DNA from 4 places in the Eggerthella guodeyinii genome. Region 4 is predicted to be linked to each of the others. Evidence: predicted binding sites of a transcription regulator. Region 4 holds the regulator's gene; each other region holds the start of a gene.

Region 1 (5,169 bases), 560 kb from region 4:
GCGGATGTTGTACCCGTAGTCCACCTGGGCGCCCGTCGTGAGGGACGAGTGCTCGCCGAACGCGCCGAACAGGTCGCGCAGCAGCGCCTCGCGCGCCGCGTCGTCGAGGTCGGGGTCGGTGTTGTAGCGCCGCATGACGGCCACGGCGCGCTCGTGGTCGCGCATGAGCGAGGCGTCGGCGGCGTCGGTCCACGCGCCCGACGCCAGCTGCGCGCGCATGCGCTCGTTGTGGGCGTCGCGGCCGTTGCGGTCATCGTGTTCGGAGGCGCTCATGGGAGCATCACCATCCCTTCGTCTTCGCGGCCGATGCCGCGCGCGTGCGGGGTTTCGGGGCGGGCAGCTCGGGCAGCATGGCCGCCACGAGGCGCGCCACCTCGGTCGGGCTCTCGCTTTCCACGAGCAGCATGGGCTTCGCGCCCTCGTAGGGGATCGCCTCGGCGCGCAGCAGGCCGCGCGCCGCCGGCACGTCCTTCACGAGCAGGCGCTCGTCGTAGACGCCGCCGAACAGCTTCCCTTCGGCGTACAGCAGGTACTCGCCCATCATGGCGCGATGGGACACGCCCGGCACCTCGGCCAGCAGGTCGAGGACGTAGGCGAGGTAGTCTTTGCTCGTGGTCATGCGATTCCCTTCGTCGGCTCTGCGAGGCGCATGTGCAGCTGCGGAAACGGCCGGCCGGCGTCGTCGACGGGCGAGCGGCCCTCGACGCGGAAGCCCATGCGCTCGTAGAAGCCGCGGGCCTGCGGGTTCTGCTCGTTCACGTCGAGCGTCACCGCGCCCTCGTGCTCCATCGCGTGCTCCAGCAGCGCGCGTCCCACGCCGCGCCCGCGCGCCTCCGGCGCCACGAACAGCATCTCCACCTTGCCGTCCTGCGTGCCCGCGAACCCGCACGGCGCCCCGTCGGCGTACGCCACCGCCAGGGCGGCGACGCCCGCGAGGCCGGGCCCCACTTCGGGGCGCAGCCCCACGATGTCGTCCTCGGTGAGGAAGTCGTGCGTCGCGCGCACCGACCGCTCCCACACGTCGGCCAGGGCGGCCACCAGCTCGGGCGTCCTCTCGGCAGGCGTTTCGATATGCATAGGCGCTCCTTCCGCCCGTCCCCGGGCGACGTTTCACGATGCCCCATTCTACCCGATATGCGCGCGAAGGTGCGCCGTCGGCTTCGCCTCCGCCGCAGGGGCTCACGCGCCCCAGGCGCCGCCGGGGTCGTCGGGGGGCGGGTCGGCGGGCTCGGGGACGATCTCCTCGACGAACCAGCGCGGGTCCTCGTGGAACAGGAACGTGTGCGCATGGCCCACCAGCACGTCGTAACGCACGCCCGAGCCGCCCACCTTGAGCGACGCGCACCGCCGCACGCCCAGGATGGCGCGCACGGGGAACCGCCGCCCGTCGCGCCACACGACGGCGCGCGGCAGGATGCGCCCGTCCTCGAGGAACGTCGCCTCCACCTCCACGTACCGCTTCCGCCGCGCCGCTATGCCCCGCACCATGCTCGCTCGTCCCCCCCCTCTTCATCCTGCCGATTCGCGCTCTTCACCCGACGCTTCGTCGGCACCCGGCTCGATGGGGCGCACATCGAGAGCCCTGACAATCTCCCGACCGAAAACCCGTCGCACGGCTTCCCTGCCGCCCAAGAAACGCCTGATGGGCGAAAACGGGACGGCCACCCGATGCCGGCGAACCTCCGAAAAATTGTCAGGGCTCCCCTTTTGCGCCCCCTTCGGCCCGTCGCTGGACGACGCCGAAGGGTCCCGCGCGGCGGCAGCCGGAAGCGTCGCGGCTGGCGCCGGACGACCCCCTCGCGCGCCCTCGGCCCTAGAAGTACCCCACGGGGTGCACGACGTTCTCCTTCTTGACGTCGAGGTCGAGCAGGCTCTCGTCCAGCAGCTCGGCCCCGCGCTGGATGCAGGTGTTGCCGAAGCGGCGGCGCAGACCGTCGATCGTCTCGTCGAGGTCTTCCAGCACGCGGCGATGCGCGTCGAAAGGCAACTCGAGCTGCTGGGGCGCGGCACAAGGCTCGAGGTTCGACGCGCGCACGTGCAGCCCGCGCAGGGGCCGCGACTCGTCGAGCGGCTCGTTGGCCGCGAGCAGGTCCCAGGCCGTGCGCGCGACGGTGCCGGTCACGTTCGTCGCGCGGCGCAGCGTCGTCTGGCGCGAGTAGCTGGTGAGGTCCTGCGCGCTGCGCACGCCGATGGACACCGTGGACGCGCGGAAGCGCGCCTCCCGCAGCCGCTGCGCCACCGACTCGGACAGCAGGTAGATGAGCGCCTTCGCGTCGGACGCGTTCACGATGTCGTGCGGCGCGGTCAGGCCGTTGCCGAAGCTCTTCACCGTGCGGTCCACCTCGTTTCTCGCGGCGTCGTAGGGCTTCACGGGCGTCGCGTCCTCGCCGCGCGCGAACGCGCGCAGCACGAGCCCGATCTTGCCCAGGCGGCGGCGCAGCAGCTCGGGCGAGGCGCACGCCAAGTCGCCGATGCAATCGATACCCGACGAGTGCAGCTTGGCGCGCGTGGCGGCGCCGACGTACAGAAGCTCGCTCACCGGGGCGTCCCACACCAGACGGCGGTAGTTCTCCGGCGTGACGAACGTGACGGCGTCGGGCTTGCGGTAGTCGCTGCCGAACTTCGCGAATATCTTGTTCCACGACACGCCGATAGACACGGTGCAGCCCAGCTCGTCCTTCATGCGGCCGCTGATCTCGGCGGCCGCCTGCGCCGCGTCGCCGCCGGCCAGCCCCAGCGAGCCGGTGAGGTCGAGCCACGCCTCGTCGAGGCCGAAGGGCTCCACGAGGTCGGTGTACTGGTAGTAGATGCGGCGCGCCATGGCCGAGTACGCCTGGTACACCTCGTAGCGCGGCGGCACCACCACGAGCCCGGGGCACTTCGCCCGCGCCTCCCACAGCGCCTCGCCCGTCTTGACGCCCGCCGCCTTCGCGCCCGCGCTCTTCGCCAGCACGATGCCGTGGCGTAGCTCCTCGTGGCCGCCCACCACGAGCGGCAGGCCGCGCAGCTCCGGCCGCTCGGCCTGCTCCACGCTCGCGTAGAACGCGTTCATGTCCGAATGGAAGATCACGCGGTGCTCGTCGACGCCCTCCGGCGAGCCGATCGTGCGCCCGCCGAACGTCTCGGGGACGCCCCTCTCGCCTCCCTCGCCCTTCGCGCCCCTCTCGCTTGCTGCCTGCATGCGCGCCTCGCCGCCTTCCGCACCGCGTCCCGATCTTGTACGAGAACGCATGTTCGCACACAATCGGGCGGCGCGCAAGCGAACAGACCGTGGAGTTTCGGCGATGGAATACGTCTATTGATCAGGTGATATATAAGCGATGAACCCTACGAGCCGACCGGTGCGCGCACCTCGTGCGCCACGATGACGCGCGCCTCGCCGACCTCGACGCCGCCGTCGCGCAGCAGCGCGGCCAGGTCCTCGGCGGACGGGGCCGGCCCCGCTCCCGCGATCTCCACGGTGACGCCGTCGTCGGCCGTCTTCACGCTCAAGCTCTCGTAGCCCGACCCGTCCAGCCACTGGCGCACGGCCGCGTTCGCGGCGCGCTCGTCGGAGGCGCCCTGCGCGATCCTCTCGCTCGTCGCCGCAAGCGGCAGCGCCACCAGCAGCGTGCCCGCGATGGCCGTGGCGTACCACAGGCGGCGCGCCACCGCGCCCGCACGGTCGCGCCGGCCGAAGCCCATGAGGAAGAAGGCCAGGTTGCCGGCCAGCTGGATGGAGAAGAAGTTGACGAAGAACAGCAGCAGCGCCCCGCCCGCCATCGCGAGCGCCCCTTGCACGAGCGCGGCTCCCGCCACGCACAACGGCGGCACGATGGACACGGCCACCGCCACGCCCGGCAGCGTCTCGCCGACGTCGTCGCGCGCCGCCGCGAGCGCGCCCACGAAGCCGGACGCCACGGCCACCACGAGGTCCACGAGGCGCGGCGCCGTGCGCGACGTCGCCTCGACGTTGCCCGCCAGCGGCACCCCGGCCGGCAGCAGGGCCGTCACGAGGCACGCCACGAGCACCACGACGAGCGCGCCGCCCGCCGCCACGGCCAGCGCCCTGAGCGCCTGGCGGGGACGGCCGCGCGTGACGGCGAACGAGGTGCCCATGATGGGCATCATGAGCGGGGCGATGATCATGGCGCCGATGATGATGGCCGGCGAGGACGCCGCCACGCCGCCCGTGGCCACGACGGCCGACAGCACGATGCACAGGAAGAACGCGGACAGCTGCTTGAGCGGGTCGTCCACCACGGCGAACAGGCTGCGCTCCATGCCGGCGACGTACGCCTCGTCCACGCTGCCGCCGAGCAGCACGCGCGCGATCCGGTCCATGCTCCTCCCCTCGTGTCGACGTTTCGCACGATGGTACCCCGGCGCGCCCGGGCGCGGGCGAACCGGCACCGAACATGATCCCAACCGTTAGCGCGCCGTCATGCGCGTCCGCGGGCGCGTGCAGGCCCCGCGCCCGGGCGGCCCCGCCATGCGCTAGAATGGCCCCATGCAGACGGACACCTTGAAATACTCCGGGATCGTCTTCCTCGCCGGCGCCAGCTACGGCGCTCAAGCCACCACGGTGAAGATCACCTACGCCGCCGGCTTCACCTGGACCCAGGTGGTGGCGAGCCAGGCGCTGTTCGCCGCGCTGCTGTTCGCGGCGGCGCTGCTCGTGCAACGGGCGCGCGGCACGCGCCTCGTGGCGCTCTCCCCCAAGCAGGTGCTCGCCCTCGTAGGCCTCGGGCTGAACACGTGCATCGGCACCGTGCTGTACAACTACGCGCTCACCCTGCTGCCGGTTTCGGTGGCCATCACGCTGCTGTTCCAGTTCACGTGGATGGGCATCGTCGTCCAGCTCGTCGTCATGCGCCGCCGCCCGCGCGCGGCCGAGGCGGCGGCCGCCGTCGTCATCCTGGGCGGGACGCTCCTGGCCAGCAGGGTGTTCTCGAGCGACGTGGGAACGCTCGACCCCGTCGGGGTGGCGTGCGGGCTGCTCTCGGCCCTCAGCTGCACCTTCTTCATGTTCTTCTCGAGCCGCGTCGGGCGCGGCCTGCCGCCCATCCAGCGCGGGCTCGTCGTGTGCCTGGGCGCGTGCGCGCTCGGCTTCGCGCTGTGCCCCGACTACTTCGCCAGCGGCGCGCTGCAGGACGGCATCTGGAAGTACGGCCTGGTGCTGGGGCTGTG
Region 2 (5,169 bases), 1.3 Mb from region 4:
GCTGTCGACGTCCTGGCAGACGCTGCCCACCACCTGCGACACGTCGGTCAGCGCAACCTCGCAGGTGTCGAGCCCGTCGATGACGACGGAGCCGTAGAAGTCGCCCGGATAGCAATGCGGGATGATGCCGTTCAGCGCGTAGGTCAGGGTCGATTTGCCCGAGCCGGCGGCCCCGGTGACGCCGACGAACGCGCCGTCCGGGATGGTGAGGTCAATGCCGCTCACCACCGGCCGCTCGCTTTCGCGGTACTGAAACGTGAAATCGCGTATCTCTATCATGTCGAGTCTTTCTTCCGAATCGCAGGTTGGCGCAGTAAGTCAGCGAGGTCGGCCGTGGCGCCCGAGATCGTGGGGAGGGCGAGGGCGACGCGTACTTGCGTACGCGAGCCCTCGTCATCGCCGCGAGATCGGGCGCCACGGCCGACCGCAGCGTCGGCAGGTTCCGCGGGACGTAGGCCCGTGGAACCCTCCTAGCGCTTGAGAACCTTCTTCAGCGGCACGGCCAGAACTTGCACGAGGATGCAGTTGAAGGTGGCCGTACCGAAGACGATGGCCGCGTACGTCGCCAGCGCCACCATGACGTCGCCGCCCGTGGACACGACGTTGATGTAGATGGACAGCAGGGCGAAGGTGCCGCCGGACACCACCGTGGAGATGAACGTGTTCACGAGCGGGTTGAGGTCGAGCTTGCCGCCGATGCGCATCGGCACCTTGATGAGCAGGCCGCAGGCGAGCGCGCCGAGCACTTCGGAGGGGATGTTCAAGAGCGGCGTGGCGTTCAGCAGGGGAATCTGGCAGATGAGCCCCGCCAGCAAGCCGATGATCAGGGCCTGGCCCAGCTTCGGCCGCGTCAGGATGATGGCCAGGCAGTACATGGCGATGATGAAGTTCGGCTTCATGCCCATCGACGAGAGCAGCGAGCCCACCGTCAGCTTGAGCACCGCGCCGGCCGCCAGCAGCACGGCGATGAGGATGAGATCCTGCGTGGAGAGGCCCGCCTTCTTGGGCGCTGCCGCCACTTCGCGCTTGCGCGGCGCGGCCGCCTCGCCCGCCGCTGCCGTCTGCGTTGCAACCTCGCGCTTGATCTGCTGTTCCATGTTCCTCAATCCTTTCTTTGGCGGAGTTCCCGCCGGTCATTGCCCCTCCCGGGGCGTTTGGTTTGCCGGCACGAACTTCGCGGATGAGGATCGACCTCGCAGACAACTGCATGAATTCGGCGCCCCGCTCCCCCACAATGAAAAAGACCTGTCCTTCTCATCGAAGGACAGGTCTTGTAACCTGCGGTGCCACCTTCACCGTTGATTCTGCAATGCAGAACCCTCTCACGAACATGCCAACACATGTTCTGCCCTTAACGCAGGCTCACGGTCCAGATACTCGGTCGGTTTGGCCGCTTGCGCGCCGCGCCTCCCTTTCCCCTTTCCCTCGGCGATCCATTTACCATCCAGCTTACTGCGGGAATCCCAGCTACGCCCGCTCTCTGTGAGTGCTCATGATGGCTTGACTTTCGCCTCATAGGTTTCAAGGTATTAAGTTGTGGCGCAAACTATAGCACAATGATCCGGAAAGCTGTCAAGAAGTTTTTCGAATCCGTGCGAGAGCACCGAGGGCGGCGGCGAGCCCTGCGGCGGCTGTCGCCGCGGCGAGCGTACGTGCGGCGCCCAGTCCGTCGCCGGTGGGGGCGAGGGGCTTCGCGACGGTGGAGGGCAGCGGCTTCGGATCGAGGCCGTCGCCCGGCGCGGGATCGGGGGCCGGCGCGGGGCCGCTCGTCGCGACGAAGCGGGCGCTCAGCGCGACGTCGGCGGTCACCGGCTGCCGATAGCTGGCATCTTCGCTGATCAGCGACCCGTCCGTTCCGTACCAACCCGAGAACGCGTACCCCTCGTCGGGCGTGGCGATCCACGTCACCGTGTCGCCGAGGGCCACATGCTCGACCTGCGAGGACGCCGCAACGCGCGCCGCGGACACGGCACCGTAGCGCACGTCCACCGTGCCGCCCTCGGTCGCCTGCGCGCTCGCCACGTGGTCGTTCGGCGCGAGCGCCGCCTCGTCCGGCAGCCGGTACAGCGACGTCGTCGGCGTGCCGTCCGCGCTCGCGCTCGCTGCCAGCACGTAGTACGTTCCGCGATAGAAGCACGCGGTGGGCACGGCCGCCGAGCCGTCGCCGGGAGCCTTCGCATCGAGCGCACGCCAGGCGCCGGTGGCCGCATCGACCGCATAGGCGTCGCCCAGCCCGTCGGCCGACGCGCCCGCGAACACGATCTCGTCACCCGTGGCGGCCGAGGCCTGCCGCGCATACCCTTCCAACGCGTCGAGCTCGTCGGCACCGAATCGGGGCGCGTCGGCACCCGGCTCCAGCACGCCGAACGTCTCGCCGTCGAACGTCCCGAGCGTCATCGCATAGCCGTCTCCCTCGGGGACGAAGCCGACGAAGCGCAGTTCGTCGCCGACCGCCGCAAGCGGAGCCGTGCGCCCCGACGCCAGCGTGCCGAAGCTCCCCTGAGGATCAGCTTCCTCGAAGTCGATCGAGGCCCCTTCGCCCGTTGCAGGGTCGTACTGCATGATCGTACGATCCTCGCCTGAACCTATGCTGAAGTAGATGCAACCCTTGAGCGAGGCCAAGCTCGGCGATGGAAAATGCCTGCCGGCTGCACCGGGGGCCGATTGTATAAAATCGAGCACCTCGCCATCCCAGGTATCGGTGGCTATATCATACGTGACAACTCCCATGAACAGCGTATACGGGTTCTCGGGATCGTCCGTTTCCTCATCGTGGAACACCGTCATATACAGCTTCCCATCGGCATAGGCAGCCGCACTGTTCGCCCGGAAGTACGACAAGTCAAACCCTGCATCGCTCGGCGACGCGCACGCCGTCCACCCATCGGCGCTTTCCGGATCGTACGCGTACAGGTAGCGTCCCTTGGAATCTATGCAGAACAGCCGATCCGCTGCGGCTATCAGCATGCCCGAATCGAACCCGACCTCGCCGGGAATCTCCGGATCGGGCAGGTCGACCACCCGCTCGAAGGATAGCCGCCGATCGGTTTTCGGGAATGAGTACGCCGCCTTATGGGCGGCCGTGCCGTCCTCCACCTCCACGACATGCCGAGCGCCGTCGAGCAGCCCCGCGTCGCGAACGACCAGCTCGGAACCATCAGCGTCAACCGACCACGCGGCGGCGTCCACCGCCGCGCCGTCGATCGAGAGCTGCGTCGTGGCCGCCAGCCCGTACCCCTCCAGCACGAGCGCCGCGCCGCCCGAAGCATCTTCCCCCTCGTGTGCGCCCCACGTGTTCGGATGAACGGCGTCGTCCGCAGCCACCGCCAAATCGAGCGTGCCGTCCGACGCAGTCTGCTTGACCGGATCGCTCGCAAGGTTGCTCGCTTTCGTGCCGCCGACGATGCGCCCACGCAGGTCAAGCGCCGTTTCATCCGGGTAGAGCGACGCCAGCAGACCGACGGCTCCTGCCACCAGCGGGCACGCCATAGAGGTGCCCGACATGTAGTCATACGCCTGATCGCTGCTGGCATACCCCATGCCGAAATCGGTAACGGTTAACGAAACGGAGTTCTTGGTTGAAGCATCTGGAGAGAGCGACAGGTCGACGCCGACGCGCAGCGTGTCTTGATCCTTGATACTCTCGAAGGCTTCTTGATCTTGCAGATGGGCAGAAGCGAGCGACTGGTTGTCCTGACTCCCTCCCGAATAGGCGGCATTGGTAAGCGCATACCCGTCGTCGGTCAGCAGAAGGGGCAGAGCCCACACTGAATCATCGGCGATGCCATCGCCTACCGAAACGCCCGGCAGGGCGCTCACGCATACTTTTTCGGCCTGCTCCCAGGTCATGTTCTTGAAGGGGTTGTCGATGCGCCAGGTAATCGTGACGCTTTCCGAACTTGTCATATCGTTCACCATCAGCTTGAGCGCCTGCCTGCCATCAAGGCCGGCGCCCGTCGTTACCGCAAGCCTGTTCTGATCGGCCGCCGGCTTCCCCTCTTCCCCGTAGAGGAGTATGTCAGCACCGCTGTCCACCTGGGAAAAGTCCACCATATTGTGGTAGTAGAGCGAACGCGTGCCCGGCGTGCCGTCCGCGTTGTCCTGCAGTTTCGCCACGGCGGGCAGGTAGGTCTGCGCACCCTCGGCAACCGTCGACAGGATGGTCGAGCCAGGTGCGGTCACATCCACGATGGTCTCGTTGTAATTGGTATAGGTCGCGTACGTGCCCAGCGGCGACGATGCCGCGACCGAAAGAATGTAGGGACTGTCCGACAGGCCGTACGTGATGCGACCATCGGCGATCGAGCCCACGTCGGCGTCGTCGTTGCCGGCGGCGAACACGGTGAGCACCCCGGCGCGACCGGCCTGGTTCATCGCGTACTCCGTCACCGGCGAGATGACGCCGCCCCACGAGTTGCTGGCGGCCACGACGTTCTCGCCTGCCAGCTTCGCATGCAGCAGGAACTCGTACGAGGACAGGATGGCGCCGTCGTTGACGTTGCCGCCGGTCGAAGCCCCATTCGTCCTGAACGCCATGATCTTCGTGTTCGGCGAGACGCCCGCGACGCCCGTGTCGTTGTTGCCGGTCGCCGCGATGACGCCGGCGCAATGCGTGCCGTGCGATTCTTCGAGGCTGTCGCTTTCCGGAAGCGGCTCGTCATCGCCGTCGACGAAATCGAAGCCGTGCGTGCCCGCGCGTCCCGACACGCCGGGGAGGTCGCCGGGGTTCTCCCACATCGCCTCGCGCAGATCCTCGTTGTTGTAGTCGACGCCGCTATCGAGCACGGCGACGATGTTCTCCTCGCCCGCTATCGCCCTCGTGTACACGGAGGAAAAGTCGACGTCCGAATTGGCCGCAATCCCCGAATCGGAGGTGAGCTCGTTGTTGAGCGACCACTGCAGAGCGGACAGCGGATCGTTGGTGGCAGTTGGGGTCGACCCGTTCGCAGAAAGCACGCCCGTGCCCCCGACGATCGGCTGCTCGGAAACCTCCGCCTCGCCCGCCGGCGCAAACAGGGAGTCGGACGCCGGCCCCGTCCCGCGCTCGGCAGGCTCCACGGCCCCGACGCTCTCGTGCACGTAGTTCGGGGCCGCCGCCAGCACGCCGTCCATCGCCTGCAGCTCCTCGAGCAGCGCGGCGGTGTCGGCGCCGGGCTTCGTGACGCGCGC
Region 3 (5,169 bases), 190 kb from region 4:
GCTTCAGGCGCTTGCCGCCGCAGGTCTGGCACGGCACGACGGCGAAGTAGCTGGCCAGCTTCTCGCGCTGCGCGTCCGACTGCGCCTCCTGGTAGCGGCGCTGCACCGCGGCCAGCGCGCCCTCCCACTCGATGTACCAGTACGTCTCGCGCCCGTCCACCGTGACGTAGTCGACGCGCACCTTGTCCTTGCCCAGGCCCTCCAGCAGGCCCCGCTGCGCCTTCGCCGGCATGTCCTCCCACGGGGTGTCGGCGTCGGTGCCGAGGTGCGCGGCCACGGCGCGCAGCACCTGCGGGTAGTAGTTGCCGGTCTTGAACGGCGCGATGGCGCCCTCGTTGAGCGACAGCGACGGGTCGGGCACCACGAGCGAGGCGTCCACCTCCTCGCGGCTGCCGATGCCGAGGCAGTCGGGGCAGGCGCCGTAGGGCGCGTTGAAGGAGAAGTCGCGCGGCTGCAGCTCGTCCATGGAGTGGCCGTGCTCGGGGCACGCCAGCGCGAGCGAGAAGATGTGCTCGCCCTCGCCCAGGCCGCCCTTCGCGCCGCTCGACTGGCCGCCGGCCTCGCCGAGCGGCTGGCCGTCATCGCCGAGCACCTGCACGAGCACGCGCCCGTCGGCCAGCTTCGTGGCGAGCTCCACCGCCTCGGCGATGCGGCTCGTCGCGCTCGCTTTCAGCTGCACGCGGTCCACCACCACGTCGATGAAGTGCTTGATCTTCTTGTTGAGCGTGCGCGGCTCGCCGTCGAGCTTCACGATCTCGCCGTCGATGCGCACGCGCGAGAAGCCCTCCTTCTGCAGGTCGGCGAACAGCTTCGTGAACTCGCCCTTGCGGCCCGTCACCACGGGCGCCATGATGATGGCCTTCGCGTCGGGCGCGAGCGCGAGGATCTCGTCGGTCACCTGGTCGGTGGTCTGCTTCTTGATGACGCGGCCGCACTCGGGGCAGTGCGGCACGCCCACGCGCGCGAACAGCAGGCGCAGGTAGTCGTAGATCTCGGTGGTGGTGCCCACCGTGGAGCGCGGGTTCTTGCTCGTGGTCTTCTGGTCGATGGACACCGCCGGCGACAGGCCGTCGATGCTGTCGAGGTCGGGCTTGGACATCTGCCCGAGGAACATGCGCGCGTAGCTCGACAGGCTCTCCACGTAGCGGCGCTGGCCCTCGGCGTACATCGTGTCGAACGCCAGCGACGACTTGCCGCTGCCCGACAGACCCGTGATGACGACGAGCTCGTCGCGCGGGATGGTGAGGTCGATGTCCTTGAGGTTGTGCTCGCGGGCACCCTTGATGACGATGGCGTTCTGTCCCATGTGGCTTATCGCTCTTTCTATCGTTTGCAACCCGGCGCGACGCCGGAGGTGAATATGGCTACCGGGGAACTATCATTTCCGTGCAATCGCTCATTTTAGCGCAGTCCGACCACGGAAACGGCAAAAACATCCGTTCGTCTGAATCGTTCAAATTCTGAGCACAAACTGTTCGATTCAGCGCGCGGAACGGGCCAGCCCGCGGTCCGCGCGCTCCCCCTCCGGCGCGAGCCGCACGCGTTCGACCATCTCGTCGAACGGCAGCGCGGGCGCGTACAGGTAGCCCTGGAAGAACGAGCATCCCAGCCGCTCCAGCAGGTCGCGCTGCTCGGCGGTTTCCACGTACTCGGCCAGCACGGTGAAGCCCAGCTGGCTCGACAGGCGCGTGATGGACGCCACGATGTCGGCGTAGCGCTCGTTCTCCAGCACGCCCTTCGCGATGGTGCCGTCCAGCTTCACCACGCTGAACACGCTCGTCTCGAGGTACTGGAACGACGTGCGCCCCATGGAGAAGTCGTCGATGGCCAGCGGGATGCCCGCGTCGACGAGCTGCTCGAGCAGCGCCGAGGCGCCGTCGTCCCAGCGCAGGGCCTCGCGCTCGGTGGCCTCCACCACCACGCGCCCGCCGTCGAGGCCGTGCGCGCGCACGCCGTCGATGATGAACCGCACGCCGCCGTCGCTTTGCAGCAGGCGCGCCGTGGCGTTGATGCTGACGCTGAACCGTTCGTGCACGGCGCCCGCATGGGCGAGCTGCTCGATGCGCGCCGCGTCGTCGAGCCCGCGCGCGAACACGGCCCGCTCGAGGTCGTCGAGCACGCCCATCTCCTGCGCCAGCTCGATGACGAGCGGCGGGTACACCATGCCGTACGCGGGATGCTCGAAGCGCAGGAGCGCCTCGGCGCCCACGGCGCGGCCCGCCGTGTCGAACTGGGGCTGGTAGCGCAGCGCGAACGCCCGCCGCTCGACGGCCGTGCGCACGTCCTCGGCGAGCGACGTCGCGAAGGCGCCCACGGCACCCGGCAGCTCCGTCAGCTCGATGCCGACCCCCGCGCGCTCCGCGTCCATGAGCGCGTCCAGCAGCGCGCGGTACTCCTCGCGCTCGCGCTCGTCGGCCACGCGCTCGTAGCGCCGCAGGAACGGCAGGTAGATCGCCGCGCCCAGCACGATGCACGCCAGCTGCAGCACGCCGCCCGCCATCGATCCCGTGGCCAGGTAGCCGCCCACCACGGGCGGCGTGGTCCACGACACGTCCACGATCGTGGGCGGCACGATCCCCGCCGCCATGGCCGCGTAGGCGACCACCATGTTCACGAGCGGCACCGCGATGAACGGCACGAACAGCATGGGGTTCCACACCACGGGCAGGCCGAACAGCATGATCTCGCTCACGTTGAACGCCATGGGCAGCGCCGCGAACGCCGACAGCCGCCGCACGTTGCGCCGCCGGCTGAACAGCAGGATGGCCACGAGCAGCGACAGCAGCGCGCCGGCCCCGCCGATGGAGGCGAACACGTCGAGGAACGTCTTCGTGACGATCTGCACCGGCTCGCCGCCCGCCGCGAGCGCCGCCGCGTTGGCCGCAGTGCCGGGCACGAAGATGCTTTGGGCCACGCCGTCCAGCATGTTGCCGCCGTGGATGCCGAAGAACCACATGACGTTGTTCATGAGCAGGTACAGAAGCCCGCTGCCCAGCGTCGCCGACGCCAGGGGGAACAGCGCGCTCACGCCGGCGAAGAACAGCTCCTCCACGCTGTCGACGTCGAACAGCATGGACACGGCGACGTTGGCGAAGGCGAACAGCGCCACGATGACGCCGATGGGCACGAGCGCGGTGAGGGCCTGGTTGAACACGCCGTCGATGCTGTCGCCGTAGCGGCGCTTGCGGCGCATGCGCACGAGGCGGCAGTAGATCACCGACGAGACGAGGCCGCACACGATGGCGATGAACAGCGAGCGGGTGCTGAGCACCACCTTGTCGAACCCGTCGGAGCCGAAGCCCACGAACATGAGGTACGACGCGAGCGCGGCGAACGGCGCGCCCTGCGTGAAGAAGTCGCCGTAGCGGCCGGCGTAGGCGTGCGCGTAGCGCAGCGCGATGGCCACCGACACGTACAGCGAGAAGATGCCGAGCGTGGCCGCGTACGACACGTCGAAGAGGTTGCGGAACAGGGGCGTGGCGGCGAGGAAGTCCTGGTAGCCCGGCACTGGCAGGTTGAGGAAGATGAGGCTGAACGACCCGATGAGCACGACGGGGATCGTGAGGATGAGGCCTTGGCGGATCGCCTTGAACGCCATGACGTCCTCGACGCGCGCGAACCACGCGAGCACTGCGTTCACCTCGACCCCCTTCGATCCTGCGCGTTTGCAGGCGCCGCCCTTCCGAATGCGCTTTCGTAATTCTACGGTGCAAGGCACGCGAGGACAAGCAACGATTTCCCAAAAAACGGCGCGCCGCGCGCGTTCGCGGCCGCGGCGGCCGATTCGCGGGAAAATCACGCGTGCACGCGCCCGCGGGTTCTGGTATCCTCGCGCTGAGACCACGGAGGAAGCATATGACCCAGCAGGACAGCCCGAAGACCGCCCAGCGCCGCGTTCGCGAGAAGCGCACCATCTCGCAGATGGTGGCGCTGTACTGCGCCGACAACCACGATGCGGCCGCCCGCACGGAAACCGCCCACTGCGGCGAGGCCGTGTGCCCCGACTGCGCGCGCATCGACGCCTACGCCGTGCTGCGCACCGAGCGCTGCCGCAAGATGGACGTGAAGACCTCGTGCGACGAGTGCGAGAATCACTGCTACAAGCCCGAGGAGCGCGAGCGCATCCGCGCCGTCATGCGCTACGCCGGCCCCCGCATGCTCAAGAAGCACCCCGTGGCCGCCATCCGCCACCTGCTGGGAAAATAACCGCCGCGCACCCTCGCCGACCTCTACCCCTCGCGGTCCTCGTAGGCGGCGTAGTAGGACGACACGGCGGCGTCGCAGCAGTTCATGACCGTTCCCACCACGTTCGCGCCCGCCTTGCGCAGCTGGTCGGAGGCGCTCTCGACGCTCGCGCGCTCGGTGAACCCCTCGCGCACCACGAGCAGCGTCGCGTCGGCCGCCTGGGCGATGACGGCCGCATCCACGAACGTGCCCACCGGCGGCGTGTCGATCACCACGTGGTCGTAGCGCGCGGCCAGGCAGCCGAGCAGCCGCCTGAAGCGCTCGGAGTCGAGGATGTCGACGGGGCTGGCCACGCCCGCCTCGGCGTCGAGGAAGTGCAGGCGGGGCTGGCGGGTGCCCACGATGGCCTGCCGCGGCTCCGCCTCGCCCATCACGACGGCGCAGAGCCCGACGGGCGCATGCGCCTCGAGCCTGCCCGCCAGCGAACGGCGGCGCAGGTCGCACTCCACGAGCAGCGTCCGCTTCCCCGAGGCGGCCATCACCTGCGCCAGCCCCACGGCCACCGTCGTCTTGCCCTCGTTCGGCACCGAGCTCGTCACCACGATCGTGCGCAGCGGCCTATCGACGCTCATGAACCCCAGGTTCGCGTACAGCGTGCTCATCGCGTTGCGCTGCTCCGGGCGCGTCGCGCCTTCCCGCGGGGACTTCAGCTTTTTCTTGAACATCTTCATCATCGATTCTCCGGGTCGCGCGGTCGGAAGCGCGGGCCGCGCGCCGGGCGGCGCGCCGCCTCTTACGTCCCGACAAACTTCACTCCACATCCTCCATACGGCTTCATATATGAAGCCGTATGGAGGATTATACCGAATAATCTGAACGAATGGATGCTGACAAGAAAAGAGCGCTCTTGGGAAGCGCGATACGCGAGCGACGGGAAGGCCAGAGCCTGTCGCAGCAGAAGCTCGCCCTCATGATCGGCAGCAG
Region 4 (5,169 bases):
CCCGGCGCGCCTGCGTGTAGGTGCCCGGGATGGCGACAGCCCGTCCCGCCTCGACGAACACGCACGATTGCACGAGACCGTCGAGCAGCGTGCGATCGTGCGACACGAGCAGCCCGACGCCCTTGAACGAGGCGAGCGCCTGCGCGACGAGGGCACGCGTGGGCGCGTCGAGGTGGTTCGTCGGCTCGTCGAGGGCGAGCACCTGCGGCTCCGCGGCCAGCGCGCAGGCGATCTGGATGCGCTTGCGCTCGCCATGGGACAGCGAATCGTAGCGCCACAGCCATTCGTCCTCGATTTCCAGCAGCGCGCGCAGTTTCACGGCCGTCGAGCCGTAGTCGCAGGCGAACTCCTCGAGCGTCGCAGGGGGCAGCGCGGTGGACTGCTCGCATATCGTGCCGCGCGTCCGGGGCGACACCGACCCCCGATCGGGCGGGAGCGCGCCGCACACGCAGCGCGCGAGCGTGCTCTTGCCGGCGCCGTTCGGCCCGACGATGCCCGTCCAGCCGTTCGAGAACGTGAGCGAGACGTCGTCGAGCGCGGGCTCGTCGGCACCTTCGTAGGTATGGGAAAGATGATGGGCGGTAACGAACATGGCGACCTCCGTCTGAGAGGCGCACGGGCGGCTCGGTGCAGCGTTCAGCGATGCCGATGAAGGGAATGCCAAGCGGCTTGGGAAAGCGGATGAAGCGCGAGGCGGAGTCGAGAACGATGGCGAAAGCGCACCCGATGCGGCTGATGGATACCTGCAAGGGGTGAAAAGAGGGCTTTCGTTATCGCTTCATGTTCCTTGTCTCCTTCGCGAGGCGCGCTCGCCTGCGGGTGCGGCGGCGCGGCACGGTTGCTGCTCGGCCGAGTCTACCACGGCGGGCGGAATGCGTAAACCCCCGAATGGACGCGCCTCCGGGGTGGCGGAGGCGCTACGCAGCCACAGAAACGCAGCATCTGTGGGTTATGGAACGGCCGCTGCGGGCCGTGGGAGAACGACGGGCGCTACAGCCCCATGAACAAGCTGGCGAACGCGAGCGCCGCGAACACGCACCCGCCGACGACCGCCTGCCAACGCTGCACGCGGCCGAACGACACGCCTTGCGCCGTGCCCGCGCGCACGGCGGACGCGAACGACGCATCGCCGCGCCCCGCATGCGCGCCGCGCCCGGTTTGGGCCGCGCGCTCGGGAAACGCGATAATGCGCGCCTGCCGAGCAGGTGCCGAATCGAGCTTCGGTTGAAGGGCCGAGGTTCCCTCGACGGGGTATTTCATCTCAAAATTCTTCATTTTATGCCCTCCTGCTCTTGCGTAGAACCTTTGTTCGCGTATATAATAGGTCGAACAAAGGTTCATGTCAATAGAAATTTCATACATTTGTTCGGTAGAAGATAGGGCGGCGACGAAAGGACGATCCATGGCCGAGAAAGTGACGAAGCGCCAGCAAGCGGTGCTCGACTGCATCGAGGAGTGCATTCGGGAGAAAGGGTACGGCCCGACCGTGCGCGAGGTATGCCAGAGCCTCGGCCTCTCCTCCCCCTCCACCGTGCACGTGCACTTGAAGGCGCTCGAGGAAAAGGGCCTCATCAAGCGCGACCCGCTCAAGTCGCGCTCCATCGCGCTCACCTATCCGCTCGAGGACGCTGCGCTGGCCACCAACGTCGTCGCGCCCAGCTTCAGCAACATCGTGAGCGTGCCCCTCGTGGGCAACGTGGCGGCCGGCTCGCCCATCCTCGCCGAGGAGAACATCACCGACACCCTGTCGCTTCCCACCGAGATCGTGGGCGACGCCCCGTCGTTCTTGCTGTCGGTGCGCGGCGAGAGCATGATCGAAGCGGGCATCAACGACGGCGACTACGTCGTGGTCAAGGAGCAGCCCGTCGCGAACAACGGCGACATCGTCGTGGCCATCATCGACGACGGCGCCACGGTGAAGCGCTTCTTCAAGGAAAGCGACCACATCCGCCTGCAGCCGGAGAACTCCACGATGGACCCCATCATCACCACCGATTGCGCCATCGCCGGCAAGGTGGTCGCGGTCTTCCGCCGCCTGTAACGTCGCACGCCGAACCAACGAAACGCCCCGCCGCTCGATGGAAGCGACGGGGCGTTTCTATTTGGCGTCGCGCCTCAACCGGGATGCCAGGTACGAGCCGTACGCCCGGAGGTCGAACGCGTCGCCGTGCGCAAGCGCCAGCGCGACGAAGACGACGAGCGAGACGCTGAGGTAGCAGTCCTTCACGTCGAACACGAACGCCCCGGGAACCTGCAGGAAATCGAGGCTGCCGCCCCAGAACACGCGGTCGACGAGCCCGCAGACGCAGCCGGCCAGGCCCACGGCGAACACGAAGGCCGCCGCCTTGCCCGGCTTCTCCACCGACGCGCGGTAGAACGCGTACGCGCTGAGCGCCAGCGCGATGGCCAGCACGTTGAGGGCGATGGCCACCGCCGGCACGCTGAGCACCTCGATGAAGTTGCCGCCCCAGGTCATCTTCTCGTTGACCGTCGGATAGTACTGCAGGACGTCGCCGACGAGGGAGAAGCTGTACCCCATCCCCCACCGCGCGATGACGAGCTTGACGCCCTGGTCGACCGCCACGAGGAGCGCGATCGACCCGATGAGCGCCAGCCGCCCTCCCGAGGGGGACGGCCTACTCGCCGCCATGCACGAACGGCCTGAACAGCCCGGCGTACGAAGGGCCCGCGAGCATGACGATGCGCGTGCCCGCCTCCTCGTGCGTCTCCGAGAGAATGTGGCAGCGCTCGTGCGCGATGGAGACGAGGTCGCCCCGGCTGTAGGGGATCAGCACGTCGAGGTGCTCGTCCTGCGCCGAGGCGACGCGGGCGACGTGGTCGACGAGCGCGCCCACGCCCTCCCCTGTCGCCGCCGACGCGAACTGCGCCTGCGGATGGCGCGCCTTGAGGGCCGCGAAATGCTCCTCGTCGAGCAGGTCGCACTTGTTGAACACGAGCACGCGCAGCAGGTCCTGCGCCTGGATCTGGCCGAGCACGTCCTCCACGGCGGCGATCTGCGCCTCGTACTCGTCCGACGACGCGTCCACCACGTGCAGCACGAGGTCGGCGCCCGTGATCTCGTCGAGCGTCGACTTGAACGCCTCGATGAGCGTCGTCGGCAGCTTCTGGATGAATCCGACCGTGTCGGTGATGGTGATCTCACGGCCCTCGGGCAGCTCGAACTTGCGCGTGGTCGAGTCGAGCGTGGCGAACAGCTTGTCGTACGCCAGCACGTCCGCATTCGTCAGCCGGTTGAGCAGGCTCGACTTGCCGGCGTTCGTGTAGCCGGCCAGCGCCACCTTGAACATGCCGCTCTCGTAGCGGCTCTCGCGCTGGACGGCGCGCACCTCGGCCAGGTGCTTGAGCTCGCGCTTGATGGACGTGATGCGCTTGCGCACCATGCGGCGGTCGACCTCGAGCTGGCTCTCGCCTTCGCCGAAGCGCGACCCCACGCCGCCGCCCATGCGGTTGGAGGCCAGGTGGGCCCACATGCCACGCAGGCGCGGCAGCAGGTACTCGTTCTGGGCGAGCCGCACCTGCAGCCGCCCCTCTTTGCTGGTGGCGTGCAGGGCGAAGATATCGAGGATGAGCGCCGTGCGGTCGATGACCTTCACGTCGCGGCCCATCGCCTTCTCGAGGTTCGCCTGCTGCGAGGGCGTCAGCTCGTCGTCGAACACCACGAGATCGGCCGCGTGGGCGCGCGCGAGCTCGGCCACCTCGTCGGCCTTGCCCGTGCCCACGAACGTGCGCGGGTTGGGAGCGTCGAGCTTCTGCGTGGTGGAGGCCACCACGTCGGCGCCCGCCGTGTCCACGAGGCGCTCGAGCTCGGCGAGCGACGACGCCAAGGGCCAGGTGGAGCCGGGGCGGTCAACGCCGACGAGCACGGCGCGCTCGCGGCGTTCTTCGGCGACGGGGGTCATGCCCCGCGTGATAACAGATTCGTATTCCGTCATGGATGCAACCTTTCGATGCGAAGACGAGCACGCCGGCATCGGCGTCGGCGCGCGGAGACAGTCGGAAGCGGCGGCGGCCGCTAGAGGAACGCGTGTGCTGTCTGCATGATAGGTGCTCCGATCTTGAACGGTTCGACGGCAGAACCCTGCCTGTGGCTCCGTATCATACCACATGCGCCCTTCCGTCCGGAGAAACCGTCAGGCAACGCCGCCGTCCAGCAGCCCGAGCGCCTCGTCGACGAGCGACGGCAGCTCGCGCCCGGTGGCGTCGAGCCATCGGATGCGCGCGTCCTTGCGAAACCACGTGCGCTGGCGCTTCGCGTAGCGCCGCGTGGCCAGCTTGATCCGCTCGACGGCCTCGTCGAGGGAGACGAGCCCGTCGAGCGCGTCGACGATCTCCTTGTACCCGATGGCCTGAGGCGCTGTGACCCCTTCGCGGAACCCGCTTCTCAGCAGCCCCTCCACCTCGGCCACGAGGCCCGCCTCCACCATGGCGTCCACCCGCGCGTCGATGCGCGCGCGCAGCGCGTCGGGATCCACGGCCAGGCCGAGGAAGACGGCCGGCACGAGCTGCGGGAGCTGCGCGAGCCGGGCGCGCTGCTCGGCGTAGGTCGTGCCCTCCTCGAGCAGCTCGAAGGCGCGCACGACGCGCTTGACGTCGGCTGCCGGGATAAGATCCGCGCTCGCCGCATCGCGCGCGGCCAGCAGCTTCCACAGCGCCTCGGCGCCCTGCTCGCGCGCCACGGCCTGGTAGCGGTCGCGCACGGGGTTGCCCACCTGCTCGCCCGCGGGGAAGTCGTACGCGTCGACGGCCGCGCGCACGTAGAAGCCCGTGCCGCCCGCCAGCACGATGCGCTTGCCGCGGGCGTCGAGGGCGCGGAAGCAGCCGCGCGCGTACTCCTGGTACAGCGCCGCGGAGAAGGGCTCGCCGGGGTCGACGAGGTCGAACCCGTGATGCGGGACGAGGCGCTCGGACGCGGGCAGCTTGCCCGTGCCGATGTCCATGCCGCGGTAGATCTGCATGGAGTCGGCGCTGACCACTTCCCCGCCCAGCTCGAAGGCGAGCGCCTGCGCGAGATCGGTCTTGCCGGACGCGGTGGGCCCGACGACGCAGACCGCCGGGGCGCTCAACGGGAACGGCGCGCCCGCTGCGGCCGGATCAGCGTTCCGGGGCCGCATCGCGCCCGTCCACGACCTCGCCCGCGAGGTACCACGT

The links. The regulator LexA, encoded in region 4, represses DNA repair genes until DNA is damaged. The targets are predictions, from matches to a motif close to CNAACANNTGTTNG.
Region 1: the regulator LexA is predicted to act here: its motif matches at 3,224-3,237, upstream of GS424_RS06050 (DNA polymerase Y family protein).
Region 2: the regulator LexA is predicted to act here: its motif matches at 1,334-1,347, upstream of GS424_RS14340 (tryptophan transporter).
Region 3: the regulator LexA is predicted to act here: its motif matches at 1,430-1,443, upstream of uvrA (excinuclease ABC subunit UvrA).

Annotation. Positions count from the first base shown of each region.
Region 1 is NZ_CP063310.1:1,485,459-1,490,627, reverse strand. Features, by position in the region: gene GS424_RS06070 (sugar O-acetyltransferase) at 1-273, opposite strand, end outside; gene GS424_RS06065 (TfoX/Sxy family protein) at 281-619, opposite strand; gene GS424_RS06060 (GNAT family N-acetyltransferase) at 616-1,077, opposite strand; gene GS424_RS06055 (outer dense fiber protein 1) at 1,180-1,488, opposite strand; gene GS424_RS06050 (DNA polymerase Y family protein) at 1,814-3,181, opposite strand; gene GS424_RS06045 (DUF389 domain-containing protein) at 3,328-4,323, opposite strand; gene GS424_RS06040 (EamA family transporter) at 4,490-5,169, shown strand, end outside.
Region 2 is NZ_CP063310.1:3,352,990-3,358,158, forward strand. Features, by position in the region: gene GS424_RS14335 (energy-coupling factor ABC transporter ATP-binding protein) at 1-279, opposite strand, end outside; gene GS424_RS14340 (tryptophan transporter) at 471-1,097, opposite strand; gene GS424_RS14345 (S8 family serine peptidase) at 1,573-5,169, opposite strand, start outside.
Region 3 is NZ_CP063310.1:1,857,130-1,862,298, reverse strand. Features, by position in the region: gene uvrA (excinuclease ABC subunit UvrA) at 1-1,306, opposite strand, end outside; gene GS424_RS07730 (PTS sugar transporter subunit IIC/EAL domain-containing protein) at 1,481-3,640, opposite strand; gene GS424_RS07725 (nitrous oxide-stimulated promoter family protein) at 3,856-4,206, shown strand; gene GS424_RS07720 (CpsD/CapB family tyrosine-protein kinase) at 4,230-4,919, opposite strand; gene GS424_RS07715 (helix-turn-helix domain-containing protein) at 5,093-5,169, shown strand, end outside.
Region 4 is NZ_CP063310.1:2,048,289-2,053,457, reverse strand. Features, by position in the region: gene GS424_RS08500 (ATP-binding cassette domain-containing protein) at 1-592, opposite strand, end outside; gene GS424_RS08495 (hypothetical protein) at 991-1,260, opposite strand; gene lexA (transcriptional repressor LexA) at 1,403-2,041, shown strand; gene GS424_RS08485 (signal peptidase II) at 2,099-2,650, opposite strand; gene hflX (GTPase HflX) at 2,637-3,953, opposite strand; gene miaA (tRNA (adenosine(37)-N6)-dimethylallyltransferase MiaA) at 4,152-5,132, opposite strand; gene miaB (tRNA (N6-isopentenyl adenosine(37)-C2)-methylthiotransferase MiaB) at 5,113-5,169, opposite strand, start outside.